One region of the Streptomyces sp. NPDC058198 genome, then DNA from elsewhere that is predicted to be linked to it. Evidence: riboswitches for the same ligand, from Rfam matches in the RefSeq annotation. Region 1 holds a riboswitch; the other holds the start of a gene.
What was found. Region 1 has a riboswitch for glycine ahead of gcvP (aminomethyl-transferring glycine dehydrogenase). Riboswitches for the same ligand answer to the same signal wherever they lie in the genome.

Region 1 (8,442 bases):
CGAAGCCCAGGTCGCGCATCCCGCTGCCTTCCCTCAGCAGGAGATGCGCCACGAGCGCGACCGGCACCAGGGCGGCACTGATGCCGAACAGCTGCCAGGCGAGATCGAGCCAGGGCCGCCCGGGGGCCGCCGACGAGTTGAGCGTGGCCGCCTGGTCGCTCAGCGCCCCGGGCTTCGTCAGCGAACCGACAAAACTGATCAGCGCCGATACGCCACTCGCGCCCAGCGAGAGCGCCAGCACGATCACCGTCTCGGACCGCAGGGTCCTCCGTGAGAGGGCCTCCTGAGGAAAAGACCCGGCCTCCCGGCCCGCCTCCGCCTGCACACCTGCCTCCAGTCGCCTCATCCCCCACCGCCATGGGACGTCACAGCTTGCCCCACGTGTACACGATGGGCGCGGGCGGGCCCCCTCGGTCCGCCGTCGGACCGTCAGTGCTCAGCCCGTACGGCACACCTCATCCCGGACCTCCGGCGGACCTGCCTCCGGCGGACCGCGCGGGGAACCCCACCGGCCAGGTGTGCACCGGCTCGCCCTGGTGCATCAGCTCGCAGTAGCGGCGTGTGGTGGCCGCGAGCGCCGCGTCCCGTTCCAGGCCGGCCTCCAGCGCCCGGTGGAAGGTGTCCACCTGCCACGAGGCCCCGTTCACCCGCCGGTTGCACCGCTGCTCGATCACCCCGAGATAGAAGTCGCGGTCCGCGGGCTCGACATTCCACGCGTCGAGCCCGGCGGCGGCGAGCGGCAGCAGCTCGTCACGTACGAGCTTCACCACCGGCACCGTGGTGATCCCGGCGGCCCGCCCCGGCCGCGGCCAGCGCAGTTCGGCATCGATGCCATGACGGCAGGCGATCTCGAAGTTCTCGGCGGCCTCGGCGAAGGGCAGCCTCCGCCAGACCGGCCGCGCGTCCTCGGCGAGCGCGCGCACCAGGCCGTAGTAGAAGGCGACGTTGGCGATCACATCGGTGACCGTGGGGCCCGCGGGCAGGACGCGGTTCTCCACCCGCAGATGCGGTACGCCGTCGGTGACCTCGTACACCGGCCGGTTCCATCGGTAGACCGTGCCGTTGTGCAGCACCAGCTCCTGGAGGCTGGGCATCTCGCCGGCGTCGAGCATCCGCAGCGGATCCTCGTCGTCGCAGATCGGCAGCAGCGGCGGGAAGTAGCGCAGATTCTCCTCGAACAGGTCGTACGCGGAGTCGATCCAGCGCTCGCCGAACCAGGTCCTGGGGCGCACCCCCTGCGCCTTCAGCTCCGGCGGCCGGGTGTCGGTCGCCTGCTCGAAGAGCGGCGGCCTGGACTCCCGCCACAGTTCTCTGCCGAACAGGAACGGCGCGTTGGCACCCAGTGCCACCTGCACGGATGCCACCGCCTGGGCCGCGTTCCACACATCCGCGAAGCGGTCCGGGGTGACCTGGAGATGCAGTTGTACGGAGGTGCAGGCCGCTTCCGGAGTGATGGACGACGACGTACACCTGAGCCGTTCCACGCCCTCGATGTCCAGGGTGAAATCCTCGCCCCTGGCCGCGACCATCTGCTCGTTGAGCAGCGTGTAGCGGTCGACGTCCGAGAGATTCGCGGGCACCACGTGATGCCGGCCGAGCGTCGGCAGAATTCCGATCATCACGATCCCGGCGTCGACCTCGCTCGCTTTGCGGTGCGCATATCCGAGGCCGGTGCGCAGTTCCTCCGCGAGCTGATCGAGCACCCGGCCGCTCAGCTGGTGCGGCGCGACATTCACTTCCAGGTTGAACATTCCGAGTTCGGTCTGGAAATCACCGCTCGCGATGCGGTTCAGCACCTCCGCATTCATCATGCGGGGCATCCCGTCGGAGCCCGCCAGATTCAGTTCGATCTCCAGACCCATCAGGTTCCTGGGCCGGTCGAACCTGTCCTCCGCCAGGAGTCGCTCCAGCACCGCGAGGCACTGCTGCAGCTTCCTGCGGTACTTCTGCCGATCGGACAGGCCTGAAGCGCCTGACTCGACCTTCTCCCCCATCGAAGTGTCCCTCCTCGAGTGGGCAGCCAACGGCATCGGCCGCTCGCGTCACGATCGATAATGCCCAGACTGGCTGATCCGTAACGTCCCACGGGCGCCCCGTGCCCGCTACAGTGGCCCCAACGGTCGTGCGGCACATTCCTTTGGCATGGCGTGGTCCTCTGTTACCACTGCCCGACCGGCGCGAAAAACGCCGACGAGTTTCGGCCGTCCCCGCCGGACGAATCGCCCCAGGCCAGACGCCTGCGTTCACGGTTTATCAACATAAACTCCGCAGGAGATGGACCTAATAGTGCCTTGCCTGCAATATCCATGACCGCTAGAAGAAACATGGTGTGAACACGTGTCGTATAAACTCCGCCTACGAGGCAGAGAGTCGGCGTCCGGCGTACAGCCCTGAGCCCACCTCTGACCCCGCACGCTGACAGCGACGTCCGCACCCGCCCCGGCTCCACCTCACGCATCACCCTGTCTCCTGAGTGAGAGGCAACCCACCATGCCGCTGCATGTCCCACCGGCCCCCGCGCCCGCCCTGCGCAGCGTTCTCGCGGCACTCGGTTCCCCCACCGCCGTGCGCGATGCCCGCACCCCCGCTCTGCAGTCCGTCCAGGGACCGCTGAGCCCCGAACTCCCGCTTCCCCTTCATGTGCTCGACCAGGTCACCCCGGCCGGCCGCACGCCGCGCACCCGGCTGGTCGGCTGGCGTTTCCTGATCCGCAGCGGCGACCGCGCCGTGGCAGCCGCCGACACGATGCTCACCGCGGACGGCTGGACCTTCTCGCGCTTCTTCGAGGGCCCGTACATCACCGCGACGGAGCGGGCGGTACGCCAGGCGGAGACCCTGGGGACCTCGTACCAGCCCCGGCTGCTGTCGGTGCCCGAGCTCTACATGCTCACGCTCTGGCTGCACGGGGACACGGAGGCCGACGCCTCCACGGGCTCGCCCGCACCGGATGACGTCCTGGTGCCCCTCGCGCCGGCCCCGCCCGGCATCGCTGCCCACCGTCCGCACCGCGTCACGGAGCTGCTGCCGATGATCGGACTGCGGCTCGCCCCGGCGCCACTCCTGCGCACTCCGGCCTGAACCGCCCGCGGCGACTCGTCGGTCCTGCCCCACTCCGCCTGTGCCCCGCGGCCCCCGTGGTCGCGGGGCACAGTTCTGCCCATCCGGACTAGTCCGGTCCGGCCACCCCGAACCACCCGAAGAGACAGAGAAGTTGAACTGAACCGTCCGGCTGGGTGACACGTCCTAGTGCAGAAGGAAGAGCTGCCGCGAAATACCTGCGGATTGCCGTCCGTAGGGCAACACTAGGACTGGACCAAACATAACCGGGGGGCGACCTTGACCACATCGAGGCCCAGGACACCCGCCACGACACAGCGAAAGAACCCACCCATGTGCCAGCATCAACCCGCCTGCCCGACAGCCGACTCCGCCGACCGCGATGCCGCCCGACTGATGGCACACCACCCTGAACAGGGCTGGAGTCTGCTGTGCAACGGCGTCCTGATCTTCGAGGACACCGGCGAACTGCTGCCGGACGGAAAGATCATCGCCCCGCACCGGCCGCTGCGCACCGAACAGGTGGTGACAGCGGCCTGATGCGTTCCGGCACGCTTGTTGCCGTTGTTCTGACTGGGGCCGGCCCGGAGACCTCCCTCCGCACCGGCCCCGACGTGTGCGCCGAGGCGTTCCCCGGCCCGCGTCAGTGGTCGTAGGCGTCCAACGGCGGGCAGGAGCAGACCAGATTGCGGTCGCCGAACGCGCCGTCGATACGGCGCACCGGCGGCCAGTACTTGTCCGCAGCCGAGACACCGGCCGGGAAGACCGCCTCGGCGCGGCTGTACGCGTGCTCCCACTCCCCGCCCAACGCGGCCGCCGTGTGCGGGGCGTTGCGCAGCGGGTTGTCGTCGGCGGGCCACTCGCCCGACGCGACCTTCTCGATCTCCGTACGAATCGCGATCATCGTCTCGCAGAAACGATCGATCTCGTTGAGGTCCTCGCTCTCGGTGGGCTCGATCATCAGCGTGCCCGCCACCGGGAAGGACATCGTCGGCGCGTGGAAGCCGTAGTCGATCAACCGCTTCGCGATGTCGTCGACGCTGACGCCCGTGGCCTTGGACAGCGGCCGCAGATCCACGATGCACTCGTGGGCCACCAGTCCGTTCGGACCGGTGTAGAGCACCGGGTAGTGCGGCTCAAGACGCTTGGCGATGTAGTTGGCGGCCAGCACGGCGACCTGCGTCGCCCGCTTGAGTCCCTCGCCGCCCATCAGCCGGACATACGCCCAGGAGATCGGCAGGATGCCGGCCGAGCCCCACGGAGCCGCCGAGATCGGGCCGACGCCCGTCGCGGGGCCGGCGGCGGGCTGGAGCGGGTGGTTGGGCAGGTACGGGGCGAGGTGCGCCCGCACCCCGACAGGACCGACCCCGGGGCCACCGCCGCCGTGCGGGATGCAGAACGTCTTGTGCAGATTCAGATGGGACACGTCCGAGCCGAACTTGCCCGGCCGGGCCAGCCCCACCAGCGCGTTGAGGTTCGCGCCGTCCACGTACACCTGGCCGCCCGCGTCGTGCACGGCCGCGCAGATGTCACCGATGTGCTCCTCGAACACGCCGTGCGTGGACGGGTAGGTGACCATCAGGACGGACAGTTCCTCGCGGTACTGCTCGATCTTGGCGTGCAGGTCCTCGACGTCGACGTCGCCGTCCTCGCGGGTCTTGACGACGACGACCTTCATCCCGGCCATCACCGCGCTCGCGGCGTTCGTGCCGTGCGCGGAGGACGGGATGAGGCAGACGGTGCGCCGCGTGTCGCCGTTGGCCCGGTGGTACGCGCGCACCGCCAGCAGACCGGCCAGCTCGCCCTGCGAACCGGCGTTCGGCTGGAGGGACACCGCGTCGTAGCCGGTGACCTCGGCGAGCCGCTCCTCCAGCTCCCTGATCAGCGTCAGATAGCCCTGCGCCTGGTCGGCCGGGGCGAAGGGGTGCAGCGCGCCGAACTCGGGCCAGGTGACCGGCTCCATCTCGGTGGTCGCGTTCAGCTTCATGGTGCACGAGCCGAGCGGGATCATGCCGCGGTCCAGCGCGTAGTCGCGGTCGGCGAGCTTGCGCAGATAACGCAGCATCGCGGTCTCGGAGCGGTACTGGTGGAAGACGGGATGCGTCAGGTACTCGCCGGTCCGCAGCAGGGCCTCGGGCAGCGCCTCGGCCACCACCGCGTCCAGCGCCTCGATGTCGCCCTCGACGTCGAAGGCGGTCCACACGGCGGCCAGCTGGGCGCGTCCGGTGGTCTCGTCACAGGCGAGGGAGACATGGTCGCCGTCCACGAGATGGAGGTTGACCCCGCCCTCGCGGGCGGCCGCGACCACCCCGGCGGCCCTGCCGGGAACCCGCACGGTCAGCGTGTCGAAGTACGCGCCGTGGACGACCTCGACACCGCCCGCGCGCAGGCCCTCGGCGAGCAGCGTCGCGTACCGGTGGGTGCGCCGCGCGATGCCGCGCAGCCCCTCGGGGCCGTGGTAGACGGCGTACATCCCGGCCATGACGGCCAACAGCACCTGCGCGGTACAGATGTTGCTGGTGGCCTTCTCGCGGCGGATGTGCTGCTCACGGGTCTGGAGCGCCAGCCGGTACGCCTTGTTGCCGTCGGCGTCCACGGAGACCCCGACGAGCCGGCCGGGCAGGCTGCGCGCGAACCTGTCGCGTACGGCCATGAAGCCGGCGTGCGGTCCGCCGAAGCCCATCGGCACCCCGAAGCGCTGCGTGGTGCCGACCGCGATGTCCGCGCCCAGCTCACCGGGCGAGGTGAGGAGCGTCAGCGCGAGCAGGTCGGCGGCGACCGTGACGATCGCGCCCAGCTGGTGCGCCCGCTCGACGACGGGCCTGATGTCCCGGACGGCCCCGGAGGCGCCCGGGTACTGGATCAGCACACCGAAGACACCGCGCTCGGCCACCTCGGCCGGGATGCCCTCGCTCAGGTCCGCGACGACTACCTCGACGCCGGTCGGCTCGGCGCGGGTCCTGATCACGGCGACGGTCTGCGGCAGGGCGTCGGAGTCGATCAGGAAGACACCGTCCTTGACCTTGCCGACGCGGCGCGACAGCGCCATCGCCTCCGCCGCCGCCGTGCTCTCGTCCAGCAGGGAGGCGCCCGAGGTCGGCAGGCCGGTCAGCTCGGCCACGACGGTCTGGAAGTTGAGCAGTGCCTCGAGGCGGCCCTGGGAGATCTCCGGCTGGTACGGCGTGTACGCGGTGTACCACGCCGGGTTCTCCATGACGTTGCGCAGGATCACCGGAGGGGTGAACGTGCCGTAGTACCCGAGACCGATCATCGGCGCGAGCACCTGGTTGCGGTCCGCGAGGGACCGCAGCTCGGCCAGGACCTCGGCTTCGGTGCGGGCGCCGGGAAGCCGCAGCGCCTCGGCGCTCTTGATCACGTCCGGCACCGCGGCGGCGGTCAGCTCGTCGAGCGAGCCGTATCCGACCTGCGCGAGCATCTTCGCCTGCGCCGCCGCGTCGGGCCCGATGTGGCGCTGCTCGAAGGGGATCCCTCGCTCCAGCTGTGCGAGCGGAATGCGGTTGGGGGTCATGCGGAGGCCTCCTGGTCTGACACGACCTGCGAGGGGCACCAAGACGCGGGTGCCCGGACGGCCTCCCCCTCTGTCATCTCGACCTGAGAGCTTCACCGGCCCGCCACGAGGCGGCCCGGCTTTCACCGTCGGTGAGAGCGGATGCCGTCCGACGCCCGCCCTGCTTTCCAGAGTGACCTCGTCCGTGCGGTACGGGGGCCTGAGAGATTCCGGGGAGGATTTGCTCCTTCGGCGCCTCCGGTTGTTCTCACCGGAGGACTCTCCCGCACGGGGTCAGCAGCCGTTCGCCAGCCTACCAGCGAGGTCTTGCGGACAACTTTCGAGTGGCCGACGTCTCATATCTGCACTTTTGTAGTATTTACCAGCAGTTGCGACCAGTTGGAGGGACCGTGGAGACCGATATCGATCCGCGCAGCCTGATCGGCCGCAAGGCATTCGACCGACATGGCCACAAGCTCGGCACGGTGGACGAGGTGTATCTCGACGACGCCACCGGGATCCCTGAGTGGGCGGCCGTCCGCACCGGGATCTTCAGCCGCGATGCCTTCGTCCCTCTCGCACCCAGCACACTGACGAACAACGCACTGCAGGTCCCGTTCGAGCGCGCCCTCATCAGGGATGCCCCCGACTTCGGCGTGGGCCGCCATCTCTCCCCCGAGCAGGAGCTCCAGCTCTACCACCACTACGGACTCACCCTTCCCGAGCCCGAGCCGCCGGAGGGGGCCGCGTCCCTCTCCGAGCGTGACTCCGATCACAACTTCGGGCGGCTGGCCGGCCAGGACGACTGATCCGCCGCCGGTACCAGAGGCAGCGGGTCGGACAGCTCCAGATCCGGATCGTCGACCCAGAACGTCCGCACCCGCCCCGGCGCGGACCCCGGCTCCTCGAACCGTACGGTGACCCTCCGCAGCCCGCTGCCCTGTACCCAGCCCGCTCCGAACTCGGCGTGGCGCACATCATGTCCGGCCGGGAAGCGCCGCTCGGCGGGCGCCGGCGCCACCACCGCCGGCGCGCTCCCGGGCTCCTGCTCGGCCGCCCGTTCGGCCTCCCGCTCCGGGCCGCCCTCGGCGGCCCGGTCGTCGGCCGGCTCGGGCGCCGCGACGGGCCCGTGACGGGCGGACTCGTCGGCCGCGGCCTGGGCGAAGAGATCCTCCTGGGTGAAGTCCGCGAGCCCCGTCACCCCCACCCCCAGCAGCCGCACCCCGCCCATGGTGTCCACCGACTCCAGCAGCCGGCCCGCCGCCTCCCGCACCACTCCCGGGTCGTCCGTGGGACCGCGGAGCGTCTCCGAACGGGTCAGCGTGGAGAAGTCGTACCGCCGGACCTTGAGCACGACCGTCCGCCCCGAGCGCCCCGCCGCCCGCAGCCGCTCGACGCACCGGTCGGCGAGCCGGTCCACCTCCGTCCTCACCCGGACCCGGTCGTGCAGATCGACATCGAAGGTGTCCTCGACCGACACGGACTTGGCATCGCGGTCCGACACCACGGGCCGGTCGTCGTGCCCCCGCGCCATCCGGTACAGCGAGGCGCCGTGCGCCTTCCCCAGCAGCCGTACGAGCTCGTCCTCACCCGCCCCGGCCAGTTCGGCGACGGTGGTCATCCCGGCCCGTCTCAGATGCTCTCCGGTCGCCGGCCCCACCCCGGGCAGGATCCTCGCGGACATCGGCCCCAGCAGCTCGCGCTCCGTGCCGGGCTCGATGAGCACCAGACCGTCCGGCTTGGCCTGCTCCGAGCCGATCTTCGCCAGCATCTTGGACCCCGCGAGCCCGACGGAACCGGTGAGGCCGGTGACCGCCCTGATGTCCCGGCGCAGCCGCTCGCCCGCCGCCCGCGCGGAAGCCGAGTCATGCGCGGAG
Region 2 (8,442 bases), on a different contig from region 1:
CCGCCACCGCCGCTGCTGTCGTCAGTGTCCTTGTCGGAGCTGCCACAGGCACTCGCACCGAGCGCCATGGCCAGCGTCACGGCGATGGCCGCTGCCGTCTTTCTGCTGTTCATCCTGAGGAAAGCCCCCTCGATTGACCGATGCGGCAGGGCCGCTATTACTTGCCACGGGGGTCGAGTGCGTCACGCAGCCCGTCCCCCAGCAGATTGAAGGCCAGCACGGTGATGAAGATCGCCATGCCGGGGATGATCATGAACATCGGGTCGACCTGGTAGAGATCGACCGCGGTGGACAGCATGCCGCCCCATGAAGACTGCGGTGGAGCGATACCGACCCCAAGGAAGCTGAGAGAAGCCTCGAAGAGGATGTTGGTGGGGATCAGCAGCGTCGAGTAGACGAGGATCGGCGCGACCAGGTTGGGCAGCAGCTCGCGGAACAGGATGAACGGGCCGCGTGCGCCCAGGGACCTGGCCGCCTCCACGAACTCCCGCTCACGCAGGCTCAGCGTCTGCGCGCGCACGATCCGGCCGATGTACGGCCAGCTGAAGAAGCCGATGACGAAGATCAGCACCGCGATGCGCAGCGGAAGCCCTTCCAGGCCGAACGCGCTGCCCTGGAGCGATGCCGAGATGGAGATCGCGAAGAGAAGCAGCGGGAAGGCGAGGAAGGTGTCCATCATGCGGCTGATGGCGCTGTCCACCCAGCCGCCGTAGAAGCCCGCCACCACGCCCATCACGACGCCGATGACGACCGACAGCACCGTGGATCCCGCCGCGACCACCAGGGAGACCCAGGAGCCCTCGATGATGCGGGCCAGGATGTCGCGGCCGGTCTGCGGCTCGACGCCCAGCGGGTGATCCCAGCTGATGCCGCCGAAGCTGCCCTTGGGTGCGAGCAGGGTGGGGTCGACCAGGTCCTGGTTGAAGGCATTGGGGTCGAGCCCGAACACCGCCTGGATCGGCTTGGAGAGTACGGCGACAAGAACCAGCAGGATCACGATGACGCCGCCCGCTACGGCGACCTTGTCCCGCTTGAAACGCGTCCACGCGATCCGGCCGAGCGAACGGCCCTCGATCTGCTTGCCCCCGGCGCCTTCCAGCACCGCTTCCGGCTGCGCTCGCGCCGCCGACCCGGTGGTCTCGATAGGTGCCGTCATTGCGCTGGAGACCCCTCTCGGCCGACGGTGGCCGGCCCATGACCGCCGCTGTAGCGGCTCTTTCACATCACATGTCGCATGTGGTCCGCCCGGACGGGAACCGCTGATGTCAGCGCATCGTCCATGAAGTCGGGACCACCTGCTGCAGGGAGTCTTCAGCGACTTTGCGATCACCCGCCAGACCTGACGGGGAATGTTTGCTCAAACGTGATGCGCTCAGAGGGTTTCCGTTATCCGGACGCCGCGCGGCTCTCAGCGGACCATCTCGGTCGCTATTCCCCCAGATCGGACATGTCGCCCTACTGCCGCTATGCAGCGCGGAACGGGGGCATCCGCCGACCGCGTCCCGGGCGCACGCCGGGTGTTCAGTAGGCGCGTGAGGCGGGCGGGGGGTAGCCGTAACCGGACGGCGGCGCCGGCGACACATGCGCCTCACGGTCGTAGAACGGGCGGGAGTTGGCACCCAGCCACATCGTCACCGGGTCGTACTCGTCGGACATCGCGACGGTGGAGACCGGCAGTCCGTCCGGGACGGCGGCGATCGACTGCCGCATCATCGCGCGTACGGACTCGACGGACGCCGGGCTCGTGTCGTACAGATCGAGGCCGATCGCCAGATACGGGGCGCCGAGCGCCGGCTGCACCCAGGCGCGGCGCAGGGAGCGGACCGCCGGGGTGCGATGCGCGTTCTGCGTGAGCAGGGCGTAGAACTGCGGAAGCTCGATGGCCGGTTCGGAGAGCCGCAGCGGTCCCGCGGGCATCCGGTCGAGGCCGGTGGCGATGCGCCGCAGATCGAGCCAGGGGATGCCGACACCGCCGCCGGGTGCGTGCGGGTTGAGCCAGATTCCCCAGCGGTCGGGGTAGAGCGCGCGGGCGATCTCCTGGCCGGTGACCACTTCGTGCGCGCGGGTCCAGCCGCTGAGGGAGAGCTCCTGGGCGGAGGTGACACACGGGGCGTATCCCAGGCCGTCGATCTCCATGTTGCCGTACTGGGCGTCGGGCGCACCGGCCCGGCCGTGCCAGAGCAGCATCCAGACGCTGTCGTCGGCGAGGGCCTGGAGGAGCGCCTCGTACGCGTCGTGGCGCCCGGGCGTCACCTGGCGCAGCATGTGCTCGACCTGCCCGGCCGCCGCGGTGCCTGACGCGCTCACTCTGGGTTCCGCCCCTCTTCGATCCACCATTCGGCCGGCTCCCCCGGAGTCCCCCGCGGTGTGAGTCGTGGGCGGGCCCCTCCGGGCGACCGGTGCCGGCCCCACCCATCAAACCAGCTTAGGCGGCGGTCCTGACACTGACTTGACATCGGGCGTGCCCACCGGACAGGCGGCCGGCCCTTCCGGGCCGGTGCCTGTCCCTTTTGGGCGGACCCGCGCTCCAGGTCAGGCGTACCCACGCTCGAAGAACGGACGCACTTTCGCCAGCAGCCAGTCGCCCACCGGGTCCTGGGCGACGTCCAGCAGCACGAGATTGACGGGCCAGCTCACCCCCACCCGGCCCAGCGCGCGGCCGAGCGCGTCCATCGGGGCGTTGCGGTCGGCCGCCTCCCAGGAGGAGAGCTGGACACCTATGAAGAGCACCGGCGCCTCACCCTCGACGCTGGCGAGCGCGCGGCGGGCGGAGAGCACGACACCGGAGGACTCGAACTCGCTCGCGGCGGCGGTGAGGAAGTCGACCGGGTCCTCCTGCCAGTCCGGCTCGAAGAGCCGGACCCGGCCGCCGCTCGCCGGGCCGTCGAGCGGGGTGCGGCCCGCCCGGCACAGCTCGGCGACGGCGGGCGGCGGCAGCGGCAGTCCGACCGCGCCGCCCGGGTTGACCGCGATCCCGAGCTGCGGGGGCAGGCCCCGGGCGAAATCGCGGGCCGGTGCGACGGCGAAGGACATATGGGCGCCGGCGCTCTGCAGGAACTGCTGCTCGGAGCTGAACACCGGGACGTACGGGGCGCCCTCGATCTCCATCGTCGGCAGATCGAGGTCGCGGCTCTCGGGGCCCCCGCCGTTGGGGAGCGGCACCCAGACCTGGCTCCGCCCCAGCACCTCGATCAGCCGCCCGCCCGCCGTGTCGCTCCCGAGCGAGGCGGCGAGCACCTCTTCGAGCTCGTTGCCCGGCCATGCTGCGTTCACAGTCATTCCCCTCCACCCTCGACCTTGCCGCAGCACCCTAACGCCGCAGGCCGGAACGTGCGCCAGTGCGCGATGGGCGATACGCGGGCCGGGCGGTGGGAGGTGCGGGGCCGGGCGGTGAAAGGTGCGGGCCCGGCCCCGGAGCGACAGGCGCTCACTCCCCCCGCAACGCCGGGAAGGCGATCCTGCCCAGCGCTGCCGCCGCGTCCCGGTCCAGGATGACCGCTGTGGCGCAGCCACGGGGAAGGCGGCCGGTCTCCGCGCCGCCGAGCAGCCGGCCGACGGCGCGGCGGTGGCGGGCGAAGGCGTAGCCGGAGACTCCGCGGCCGCGCTCGAGCTGGCCCGCGCGGGCCACCTCGGGGGTGACGTCCAGCAGGACGAGATGGAGCCCGCGGCCGCGCCTGCGGGCCTCGCGGGCCAGCCAGCGCCGCACCCAGGTCTGCGTACCGCAGTCGTGGACGACAACGCTCACGCCGGAGCGCAGCGCGCGCCACAGCCCCCGGTAGTGGGCGATCCGGACGAACGGGCGGTAGACCGCGTACGGCAGCGAGCCGGGCAGCCGGCGCCGCCAGCGGTCCCTGGCGTCCTGGGAGTCGATCCCGCCGCCCTCGGCGGCCCGCCGGATCAGGGTGGACTTGCCGCTGCCGGGCAGCCCGGAGACGACCACCACGTCTCCCGCCGCGAAGACCAGGGCCGCCGGCACCCGGCCGCTCCTCCCCCGCAGATCCCGGACGACCGGCACCGGTCCGGTCACTACCTCCCTGGCGCCCTGCTGGGCGGGCACCCCCGCCGTCGTGGCATACGCGCCGGACCCCTGCGACATCATCGCCGTCCCCCTGTCAGCTCAGTCACCCTGGCCCAAGACCCTTGCCCATAAAGTGTAAAGAAATGGTAATGCGGCACAAGCTTTTCACGGTGTACGGCGAGTTGTGGACCGGCCGTCCCGTTCGGCCGCGACGCGTGCGATGATGTGCCCGCCAACTGCATACCGGCCGTTTGAATCCGCGCGGGAGAGTCCCGGTCACCGTGTGCGCCGGGCGCCGAAGGAGCAAGTTCCTCCCTTGAATCTCTCAGGCCCCGTACCGCGTGGATGAGGCAGATCTGAAAAGCGGGCCGCAGCTGTGCGGCTCCACCCAAGGTGCAAGTCATGACCGTCTTTACGTGTGGTCGTGATGAACCTCTCAGGTTCCGATGACAGATGGGGAGGACCGTCCTCGCCGTCATGCCCTGGGAGCCACACCGATGAGCCACGTCCCCCCGAGCAGCACCCCCAGCAGCCCCCGTCTCACCGCGCTCGACGCGGTGCACCGTGCGCTGGGCGCGACCATGACCGACTTCGCGGGCTGGGACATGCCGCTGCGGTACGGCAGTGAGCGCGACGAGCACAACGCCGTCCGCACGAGGGCCGGTCTCTTCGACCTCTCCCACATGGGCGAGATCACCGTCTCGGGACCGGCGGCCGCACAGCTCCTCGACTACGCGCTCGTCGGCAACATCGGCTCCGTCGCCGTCGGCCGCGCCCGCTACACGATGATCTGCCAGGAGGACGGCGGGATCCTCGACGACCTGATCGTCTACCGCCTCGCCGAGGACACTCCCGGTGCGGACACCTTCATGGTCGTCGCCAACGCCTCCAACGCGCAGACCGTGCTGGACGCGCTGACCGCCCGCGCGGCTGGCTTCGACGCCGAGGTGCGCGACGACCGCGACGCGTACGCCCTGCTCGCCGTCCAGGGCCCCGAGTCCCCGGGCATCCTGAAGTCGCTGACCGACGCCGACCTGGACGGGCTCAAGTACTACGCGGGCCTGCCCGGCACCGTCGCCGCTGTCCCGGCGCTGATCGCGCGGACCGGCTACACCGGCGAGGACGGCTTCGAGCTGTTCGTCGAGCCCCGGTACGCCGAGCGGCTCTGGCAGGCGCTGACCGAGGCCGGCGAGGGCGTCGGCCTGGTGCCCTGCGGGCTGTCCTGCCGTGACACCCTCCGCCTCGAAGCGGGCATGCCGCTGTACGGGAACGAGCTGACCACCGGACTGACCCCGTTCGACGCGGGCCTCGGCCGGGTCGTCAAGTTCGAGAAGACCTCGAACGACGGCGACTTCGTCGGGCGTACGGCCCTGACGGCCGCCGCCGAGCGCGCCGCGAGCGCCCCGCCGCGCAAGCTGGTCGGCCTGGTCGCCGAGGGCCGCCGCGTCCCGCGCGCCGGCTACCAGGTCGTCGCCGGCGGCGCGGTCGTCGGCGAGGTCACCTCGGGCGCTCCTTCCCCGACCCTGGGCAAGCCGATCGCCATGGCGTATGTCGACGCCTCGCACGCCGAGCCCGGCACGGCCGGTGTCGGGGTCGACATCCGCGGTTCGCACGAGCCGTACGAGGTCGTGGCGCTGCCCTTCTACAAGCGCCAGAAGTGATACGGACGTCTCGGTCCGTAAGACATCTGTTCCTCAGCACTCCCCCGCGTACAGGAGAATTCAGGTCATGAGCAACCCCCAGCAGCTGCGCTACAGCAAGGAGCACGAGTGGCTGACGGCCGCCGAGGAGGGCGTGTCGACAGTCGGTATCACGGAGCACGCGGCGAACGCCCTCGGCGATGTCGTGTACGTCCAGCTCCCGGAGGTCGGTGACACGGTCACCGCGGGCGAGACCTGCGGTGAGCTGGAGTCGACCAAGTCGGTCAGCGATCTGTACGCCCCGGTGACCGGCGAGGTCGTCGAAGCGAACCAGGACGTCGTGGACGACCCCTCGCTGGTGAACTCCGCTCCCTATGAGGGCGGCTGGCTGTTCAAGGTACGCGTCACGGAGGAGCCGAAGGACCTGCTCTCCGCCGACGAGTACACAGAGTTTTCCGGCAACTGACGTACCTCGGCACCTGAGACCCAAGGGACTGTGATGTCTTCGAAGTCGCTTCTGAACACCTCGCTCCACGAGCTCGACCCGGACGTCGCCGCCGCCGTCGACGCCGAGCTCGACCGTCAGCAGTCCACCCTCGAAATGATCGCCTCGGAGAACTTCGCTCCGGTCGCGGTCATGGAGGCCCAGGGCTCCGTCCTGACCAACAAGTACGCCGAGGGCTACCCCGGGCGCCGCTACTACGGCGGCTGTGAGCATGTCGATGTGATCGAGCAGATCGCCATCGACCGCGTCAAGGCGCTGTTCGGCGCCGAGCACGCCAATGTCCAGCCGCACTCGGGCGCCCAGGCGAACGCGGCCGCGATGTTCGCGCTGCTCTCCCCCGGCGACACGATCATGGGTCTGAACCTCGCCCACGGCGGGCATCTGACCCACGGCATGAAGATCAACTTCTCCGGCAAGCTCTACAACGTCGTCGCGTACCACGTGGACGACACGACCGGCCAGGTCGACATGGCCGAGGTCGAGCGGCTCGCCAAGGAGTCCCGCCCGAAGCTGATCGTGGCCGGCTGGTCGGCGTACCCCCGCCAGCTGGACTTCGCGGCCTTCCGCCGGATCGCGGACGAGGTCGGCGCGTACCTGATGGTCGACATGGCGCACTTCGCCGGTCTGGTCGCCGCGGGCCTGCACCCCAACCCGGTGCCGCACGCGCACGTCGTCACCACGACCACGCACAAGACCCTCGGCGGCCCGCGCGGCGGTGTGATCCTCTCCACCCAGGAGCTGGCCAAGAAGATCAACTCCGCGGTCTTCCCCGGTCAGCAGGGCGGCCCGCTGGAGCATGTCATCGCGGCCAAGGCGGTCTCCTTCAAGGTGGCGGCCACGGACGAGTTCAAGGAGCGCCAGCAGCGCACCCTGGACGGCGCCCGTATCCTCGCCGAGCGCCTGGTGCAGCCCGATGTGACCGAGGTGGGCGTCTCCGTCCTCTCCGGTGGCACGGACGTCCATCTGGTCCTCGTCGACCTGCGCCACTCCGAGCTGGACGGCCAGCAGGCCGAGGACCGGCTCCACGAGGTCGGCATCACGGTCAACCGGAACGCCGTCCCGAACGACCCGCGCCCCCCGATGGTCACCTCGGGTCTGCGGATCGGCACCCCGGCGCTCGCCACCCGCGGCTTCACCACCGAGGACTTCAGCGAGGTCGCGGACATCATCGCGGCGGCGCTCAAGCCGTCGTTCGACCGCGAGGCGCTGGCCGGCCGGGTCTCCGCCCTGGCCGCGAAGCACCCGCTGTACCCGGGCCTGTAGCCGTCCGTACGGCCTGAATTTCCGGGGCACCGCGCACACTGGACCGTGTCGCGTGGTGCCCCGCTCCACGCGCACCGTCATCTCCGCACCACCCCGGCAGACAACGGCGTCTACCAACCCAGCAAGGAGTACCACCGTGGCCATCTCGGTCTTCGACCTGTTCTCGATCGGTATCGGCCCGTCCAGCTCGCACACGGTCGGCCCGATGCGCGCGGCCCGTATGTTCGCCCGCCGCCTCAAGAACGAGGGCATGCTCGCGCACACCGCCTCCGTACGGGCCGAGCTGTACGGCTCGCTCGGCGCGACCGGCCACGGCCACGGCACCCCGAAGGCCGTCCTCCTCGGCCTGGAGGGCAACTCCCCGCGCACCGTCGACGTGGAGAACGCCGACGCCCAGGCGGAACGTATCCGCGCCGGCGGCCGGCTGAATCTGCTGGGGATGCACGAGATCGCCTTCGACGCCGACACGGACCTGGTGCTGCACCGCCGCAAGACCCTGCCGTACCACGCCAACGGCATGACGGTCTTCGCGTACGACGCCGACGGCGGCCCGCTCCTGGAGAAGACGTACTACTCGGTGGGCGGCGGCTTCGTCGTGGACGAGGACGCGGTCGGCGAGGACCGGATCAAGCTCGACGACACGGTGCTGACGTACCCCTTCCGCACCGGCGACGAACTGCTCCGGCTGTCGGCGGAGACGGGCCTGTCGATCTCCGCGCTGATGCTGGAGAACGAGAAGGCCTGGCGCACCGAGGACGAGATCCGGGCCGGGCTGCTGGAGATCTGGCGGGTTATGCAGGCGTGTGTCTCGCGCGGGATGGGCCGCGAGGGCATCCTGCCCGGCGGCCTCAAGGTCCGCCGCCGCGCCGCCCACTCGGCACGCCAACTGCGTGCCGAGGGCGATCCGCAGGCCCACGCCATGGAGTGGATCACGCTCTACGCGATGGCCGTGAACGAGGAGAACGCCGCGGGCGGCCGCGTCGTCACCGCCCCCACCAACGGCGCGGCGGGCATCA

Region 2: linked by a shared signal. The riboswitch ahead of gcvT (glycine cleavage system aminomethyltransferase GcvT) and the one ahead of gcvP (aminomethyl-transferring glycine dehydrogenase) in region 1 are both predicted to bind glycine.

Annotation. Positions count from the first base shown of each region.
Region 1 is NZ_JBHVVP010000014.1:9,112-17,553, reverse strand. It holds gene ACFVWW_RS30155 (CPBP family intramembrane glutamic endopeptidase) at 1-346, opposite strand, end outside; gene ACFVWW_RS30150 (glutamate--cysteine ligase) at 456-1,994, opposite strand; gene ACFVWW_RS30145 (hypothetical protein) at 2,491-3,078, shown strand; gene ACFVWW_RS30140 (DUF5999 family protein) at 3,391-3,597, shown strand; gene gcvP (aminomethyl-transferring glycine dehydrogenase) at 3,701-6,586, opposite strand; glycine riboswitch at 6,764-6,862, opposite strand; gene ACFVWW_RS30130 (PRC-barrel domain-containing protein) at 6,976-7,374, shown strand; gene ACFVWW_RS30125 (DNA polymerase IV) at 7,338-8,442, opposite strand, start outside.
Region 2 is NZ_JBHVVP010000003.1:631,392-639,833, reverse strand. It holds gene ACFVWW_RS15205 (ABC transporter substrate-binding protein) at 1-113, opposite strand, end outside; gene ACFVWW_RS15200 (ABC transporter permease) at 158-1,156, opposite strand; gene ACFVWW_RS15195 (enhanced serine sensitivity protein SseB C-terminal domain-containing protein) at 1,522-2,307, opposite strand; gene ACFVWW_RS15190 (enhanced serine sensitivity protein SseB) at 2,533-3,279, opposite strand; gene ACFVWW_RS15185 (AAA family ATPase) at 3,428-4,099, opposite strand; glycine riboswitch at 4,271-4,368, shown strand; gene gcvT (glycine cleavage system aminomethyltransferase GcvT) at 4,516-5,679, shown strand; gene gcvH (glycine cleavage system protein GcvH) at 5,747-6,124, shown strand; gene glyA (serine hydroxymethyltransferase) at 6,158-7,426, shown strand; gene ACFVWW_RS15165 (L-serine ammonia-lyase) at 7,563-8,442, shown strand, end outside.